2 regions of the Vagococcus sp. genome follow, and region 1 is predicted to be linked to the other one. Evidence: a T-box and tRNA genes for the amino acid it is inferred to sense, from the RefSeq annotation. Region 1 holds a T-box; the other holds one or more tRNA genes.
The links. A T-box is a leader RNA that pairs with one kind of tRNA and senses whether it is charged. The one in region 1 lies ahead of leuS (leucine--tRNA ligase), so its partner is inferred to be a tRNA-Leu.
Positions count from the first base shown of each region.

Region 2: it encodes a tRNA-Leu, which carries the amino acid that the T-box ahead of leuS (leucine--tRNA ligase) is inferred to sense. The anticodon was not compared.

Region 1 is NZ_JBQEIL010000007.1:98,158-101,584, forward strand. It holds gene ACTJFD_RS08445 (LysM peptidoglycan-binding domain-containing protein) at 1-1,036, shown strand, start outside; T-box leader at 1,082-1,285, shown strand; gene leuS (leucine--tRNA ligase) at 1,354-3,427, shown strand, end outside.
Region 2 is NZ_JBQEIL010000002.1:245,771-249,197, forward strand. It holds gene ACTJFD_RS03210 (Tex family protein) at 1-993, shown strand, start outside; gene ACTJFD_RS03215 (SprT family protein) at 998-1,444, shown strand; tRNA gene ACTJFD_RS03220 (tRNA-Leu) at 1,475-1,558, shown strand; gene ACTJFD_RS03225 (PTS sugar transporter subunit IIA) at 1,839-2,270, shown strand; gene yajC (preprotein translocase subunit YajC) at 2,273-2,554, shown strand; gene agaV (PTS N-acetylgalactosamine transporter subunit IIB) at 2,567-3,046, shown strand; gene ACTJFD_RS03240 (PTS mannose/fructose/sorbose/N-acetylgalactosamine transporter subunit IIC) at 3,062-3,427, shown strand, end outside.

The DNA of each region.
Region 1 (3,427 bases):
AATCGTCAAACATAACTTAACGCAGTATGATACAGCTCCAACCGGTAATACAGCAGCTCCGGAAGTTGGGACAGGCAATAATAATAGTTCTGAAAAACCAAATAAGCCAACTCCGTCATCCGGTAATTATCAAGTAAAATCAGGCGATACATTATTTGCTATCAGTCGTAGTTATGGTTTAACGGTTAGTGAGCTAAAACGATTAAATGGCTTAACAAGTGATTTAATTTATGTGGGTCAAACATTAAAAGTGACTTCAAATCAAACAACACAACCTAAACCCCCTACGTCTAAACCAGGCTCTAGACCAACCCCAACTCCAACCAATGAACAAGTGGTGGTTAAAGCGGGCGATACATTATATGGGCTTAGTCAACGCTACGGTATGACTGTTTTTGAATTAAAACAATGGAATCATTTAGAAAGTGATTTAATTTATGTGGGTCAAGCATTAAAAATAAAAGGGACAAGTGGTTCGTCTAATTCAACCAACCGTCCGACTGAAAAACCAACGCCAACATCAGGTTATTACGTAGTTAAAAGCGGTGATACGTTATATGGAATTAGTCGCAAGTATAATATGTCAGTTTCGCAATTAAAATCATTAAATCAATTGAGTGATGATTTAATTTATATTAATCAACGTTTAAAAGTGAGTCAAACTGCTTCTAATTCGACAAATCAAACAGCAAACAAGCCAACGCTAACAACGGGAAGTACTTACAAAGTTAAAAGTGGTGATACTTTGTATCGAATTGCTTTACAAAATCATCTAACGATCAGTGAAATTAAATCATTAAATCAATTAACGAGCGATTTAATTTATGTGGGTCAAACATTAAAATTGAAAGAACCGGTTAGAAATGAATCACAACGAGAAGTTCAATTTGGTAATGGAACAACTCATCGTGTGAAAGCGGGCGAATCATTATGGGCCTTATCACGAAAATATGGTATTTCAGTAGCTACGATTAAAGAGAAAAACAAACTTTCTTCAGATATTATTTATGTGGGTCAAACGTTAAAAATTAACTAAACATTTGAAAATCAATTTTTTATCTGTTATGATAATCTTAATATTTAAATAATGATGATAAGAAGTAGTAAAAAGGAAAATTTAGTAGAGAGTACATGGCTGGTGAAAATGTACAAATGGAACTTTTGAACTTGTCTGACCGTTAAATCATCGCTTCGGAGTCTTTCCGTTATCAAGAAGTGTGAGGTATTCTAGTAATAGTAGAATATAAACATAGGTGGTACCACGTATAGAAATAACGTCCTATAGACATTAAGCTGTAAGCTTTTGTCTATAGGATTTTTTATTTTTTAAAAAATTAGAGGAGGATTTTTTTAATGGCATATAATCATAAAGAAATTGAAAAAAGATGGCAACAGTATTGGAAGAAAAATCATACGTTTAAAACGGAGGAAACTTCACAGAAACCAAATTTCTACGCTTTAGATATGTTTCCGTATCCTTCAGGTCAAGGACTTCATGTTGGGCATCCAAAAGGCTATACTTCAACAGATGTTTTAGCTCGTTTGAAACGTGCGCAAGGGTTTAACGTTCTTCATCCGATGGGATGGGATGCGTTTGGTTTACCTGCGGAACAATATGCTTTAGATACTGGAAATGATCCTGCCGAGTTTACAGCGAAAAACATCCAAACCTTTAAACGTCAATTTGACTCATTAGGTTTTAGTTTTGATTGGGATCGTGAAATCAATACAACAGATCCAGAATATTATAAATGGACACAATGGATTTTTACTAAATTCTTTGAAAAAGGCTTGGCTTATGAAGCGGAAGTACCAGTAAACTGGTGTCCTGCACTGGGAACTGTTTTAGCGAATGAAGAAGTTATCAATGGTAAATCAGAACGTGGCGATCACCCTGTTTATCGAGTTCCAATGAAACAATGGATGCTACGAATTACTGCTTATGCGGACCGTTTGATTGATGATTTAGATTTAATTGATTGGCCAGAGAATATTAAAGAAATGCAACGCAATTGGATTGGACGTTCAGAAGGGGCAAACGTTACGTTTAAAATCAAAGAGACTGACTTAGACTTTACGGTCTTCACCACACGTCCAGATACTTTATTTGGTTCAACTTATGCCGTTTTAGCACCAGAATTACCATTAGTTAAAGAAATTATGACACCAGATCATGCAGCAGAAGTTGAGGCTTATATTATTGAAGCTGAGAAAAAAACAGATCTAGATCGCACCGAACTATCAAAAGAAAAAACGGGAGTCTTTACCGGAGCTTATGCGATTAACCCTGTGAATGGCAAAGAAATGCCGATTTGGATTGCAGATTATGTTCTTTCAACTTATGGAACGGGAGCGATTATGGCAGTCCCTGCTCATGATGAACGTGATTATGAATTTGCTAAAACGTTTGATTTAGAAATTATACCTGTTTTAGAAGGTGGCAATATCACTGAGGAAGCCTTTACGGAAGATGGTTTACATATTAATTCTGAGTTTTTAGATGGCTTGAATAAAGAAGATGCGATTAATAAAATGATTGAATGGTTAGAAGAAAAAGGAATCGGTAAAAAAGAAATAAGTTATCGCTTACGTGACTGGTTATTCTCACGTCAACGCTATTGGGGTGAACCAATTCCGATTATTCATTGGGAAGATGGAACGATGACGGCGGTTCCAGAAGCTGAATTACCATTAATTTTACCAAAATCTAAGGATATCAAACCGAGTGGAACAGGTGAATCGCCATTAGCCAATATGACGGATTGGATTGAAGTGGTTGATGAAAAAACTGGAATGAAAGGTCGTCGTGAAACGAATACAATGCCTCAGTGGGCAGGTAGTTCATGGTATCATATCCGTTATATTGATCCACATAATAGTGACCAATTGGCTGATCCAGAAAAAATTAAAGAATGGTTACCAGTCGATGTTTATCTAGGTGGTTCTGAACATGCTGTTCTTCATTTACTATATGCTCGTTTTTGGCATAAATTCTTGTACGATTTAGGCGTAGTTAATACACCAGAGCCATTCCAAACTTTACATAACCAAGGAATGATTTTAGGTGAAAACAATGAGAAAATGTCTAAATCTAAAGGAAATGTTGTTAATCCAGACGACATCGTAGAACAGTATGGAGCAGATACGTTACGTTTTTATGAAATGTTTATGGGACCTTTAGATGCTTCTGTTTCTTGGAGTGAAAAAGGACTAGAAGGCAGTCGTAAATTTTTAGACCGTGTTTGGCGTCTTTATGTTGATGATAATGCGGTGTTACGAGATCGAATTACGACACATAATGATGGTCAATTAACCAAAGTTTATCACCAAACGGTTAAGAAAGTAACGGATGATTATGCACAACTTCACTTTAATACTGCATTATCTCAATTAATGATTTTCATTAATGAAGCTTATAAAGCAGAGG
Region 2 (3,427 bases), on a different contig from region 1:
TATTTAAAACAATTAGAGCGAGACGTTTTCTATGTTATTGTCAGTGAAGCGGGTGCCTCGGTTTATTCTGCTAGTGACATTGCTCGTGAAGAATTTCCAGATTTACAAGTTGAAGAAAGAAGCGCTATCAGTATCGGTCGTCGATTACAAGATCCGTTAGCTGAACTTGTAAAAATTGACCCTAGAGCCGTAGGAGTAGGTCAATACCAACATGATGTTTCACAAAAATTTTTAACAGACCAATTAGATTTTGTCGTTGAAACAGCCGTTAACCAAGTGGGGGTTGATGTAAATACAGCCAGTGCACAGTTGCTACAACATGTTTCTGGTTTAAATAAAACAACGACCAATAATATTGTGCGGTATCGAGAAGAAAATGGCGCGTTTAATAAGCGAACGGAATTAAAAAAAGTTCCGCGCTTAGGACCAAAAGCTTTTGAACAAGCTGTTGGTTTTTTACGAATTCCAAATGGGAGTAACATTTTAGACCAAACAGGAATTCACCCAGAGAGTTATACCATCGTAAAAACACTTTTAGGTTTATTGGAAATTGAACTTTCAGACTTAAAAACGACTGAAGCGAAAGATAAGATTATGGCCATTGATGTAATTGAAATGAGTAAAGAATTGGCGATTGGTGTGGAAACATTAGCCGATATTAAAAATGGTTTATTACAACCCGGTCGCGATATGAGAGAAGACATGCCAGCTCCATTATTGCGCAAAGATGTTTTAAGTATGGGCGATTTAAAACCAGGGATGGAATTAATTGGGACCGTGCGTAATGTCGTCGATTTTGGTGTTTTTGTAGATATCGGGGTGAAACAAGATGGGATGGTTCATATTTCTAAATTGAGCCAACAATTTGTTAAACATCCGACTGACGTTGTTGCAGTGGGGGATATTGTAACCGTTTGGGTTGAAGATATTTCTTTAGAAAAACAAAGAATAGCGTTAACGATGTTGCCCATAGCTCAAAAAATTAAAGATTAAAAAAATGAGTGAGAAAGAATTGCAACGGTTAGTTGAAGAAATCTCTTTAATCTTTTTCAACCGTCCGTTTAGGCATCAAGCGTCTTTTAATTCGAGATTAAAAACAACTGGTGGTCGTTATCATTTGAACGATCACCAGTTAGATTTTAATCCAAAAGTATTAGAAAAATATGGAATGGATGAGTTAGTGGGAGTTATTAAACACGAGCTTTGTCATTATCATTTGCATCAACTTAATCAAGGTTATCAACACAAAGATTATGATTTTAAAGCGTTGTTAAAAGCAACGGGAGGTAGTCGGTATGTTAAATCATTAGTTGATGAAAGAAAGTATCATGAATATCAATGTCTAAATTGTCATCAAAAAGTTAAGCGACAACGTAAAATTAATTTGAAAAAATTTGGCTGTCTTTGTGGTGGTCCGTTAGAATTGTTGACAAATGGAACGTAAACCTTTATATTTTTATTTAGAGGTTTTCTTGCGGTCATGGCGGAATGGCAGACGCGCTAGCTTGAGGGGCTAGTGGGAGTATCTCCCGTGGAAGTTCAAATCTTCTTGGCCGCATTAAAAGAACTGTTTTTTATAGAAAAAATAGAAATAGGACTGATGAGAATTTTAAATTCTCATCAGTCCTATTTATTATAGAGCCATAATTACTTTGTATAAGTCATGACCTGTTTTTAATGGTGACGCTTTATAGTGTTAAACGAGTGATAAGTTCGTTCGTAAAAAATGTTTGAATACAAAATGGTATATACTGTTGACATTTTTTTGAAATAGCGTTATATTGAAAGTGGTTACAACCAGATGGTTGTGATGACTAAAATTGAAGGGAGAATGAGAGATGATTAGTTGTATCGTGACAGGTCATGGTGAGTTTTCAAATGGGTTGACCCATGCGCTAGAAATGATAGCCGGTCCACAAGAAAACGTGAGAGCGTTACCATTTAGAGAAGAAGAACCATTAGAAACCTATCAAACAAATTTAGAACAGCTGAGTGAAGAGTTGTTAAACAAATCAGATGAGCTTGTAATCTTTACTGATTTAATGGGAGGGACCCCATTTAATCAATCAATGTTAGTTAAACTAAAAAATAACAACGTTCATGTTTTGGCAGGAACTAACTTACCAATTTTATTAGAATTTATGGCTCAAACGATGATGGGAACAGAAATTGAAGATCTTTTGATTAAGGTTATAGAGAGTGCTAAACAAGGGATAGTTATTGGCGAACTACCAACAGAAAAAGCCGAAGAGGAAACGGACGGGATTTAACTATGTGGGAATATGTCTTATATTCATCGATTGCTATTATTATTATTATTATTTTAATGTTGATTGTTTTTTATTTACTAAATTCAAAAAATTTAAAAGCACAAAAAAAACATTTTAAAGAAGTACACAAAAATCTAAAAGTTGGCGACCAAGTTCTTATTTTAAATGGAATTTATGGTGAAGTGGCTAAATTAGGTGATGAGATTATTGATTTGAGGTTAAAATCAGGTCAATTAATGGAAGTTTCTCGTTATTCTGTTTCCAAAATAACAAAAAGTAAATAGGGGGATTTTAAAATGGCAAATATTTTATTAACAAGAATTGATAATCGATTAATCCATGGACAAGTAGCAACACAATGGTGTGGAACAATTGGAGCTAATTTAATTTTAGTAGCCAATGATAAGGTAGCTAATGATAAAACACGTCAAGGATTAATGGATATGGCAGCACCGACTGGGGTAGCGACACGTTACTTTAGTCTTCAAAAAACGATTGATATTATCCACAAAGCAGCAGACCGTCAGAAAATTTTTATTGTTGTTGATTCACCAGAAGATGCATTAAAACTAGTTGAGGGAGGAGTTACGGACATAAAAAAAGTAAACATCGGTAATATGCATATGGCTGAAGGAAAACGTCAAGTTGCGACAACAGTAGCAGTTGACGAGGCCGATGTGGCAGCATTTAAAAAATTGGAAGAACATGGAGTGAAACTTGAAATTCAACGAGTACCTTCAACAGCTGTGGAGGATATTTCAAAACTTTATAAATAATAAGGAGTGAAAAAGATGGATTATTCAATAATTCAGGTATTATTAATTTTTATTGTTACTTTTATTGTTGCGATTGATCAATTTAGTTTCTTAGAATCACTGTATCAACCGATTGTCACGGGACTTTTAGTTGGTTTGATTTTAGGGGATGTACAAACAGGTTTAGTTGTTGGTGGTACTTATCAATTAATGACAATTGGTAATATGCCGGTTGGTGGAGCACAGCCACCTAACGCGGTAATTGGAGGAATTATGGCAGCTGTCTTAGCGATTACGTTAAAACTAGAACCAACAGCTGCAGTGGCAACAGCCATTCCATTCTCGTTATTAGGTCAATATGGAGTAACCATTATCTTCTCACTGATGTCACCAGTGATGACA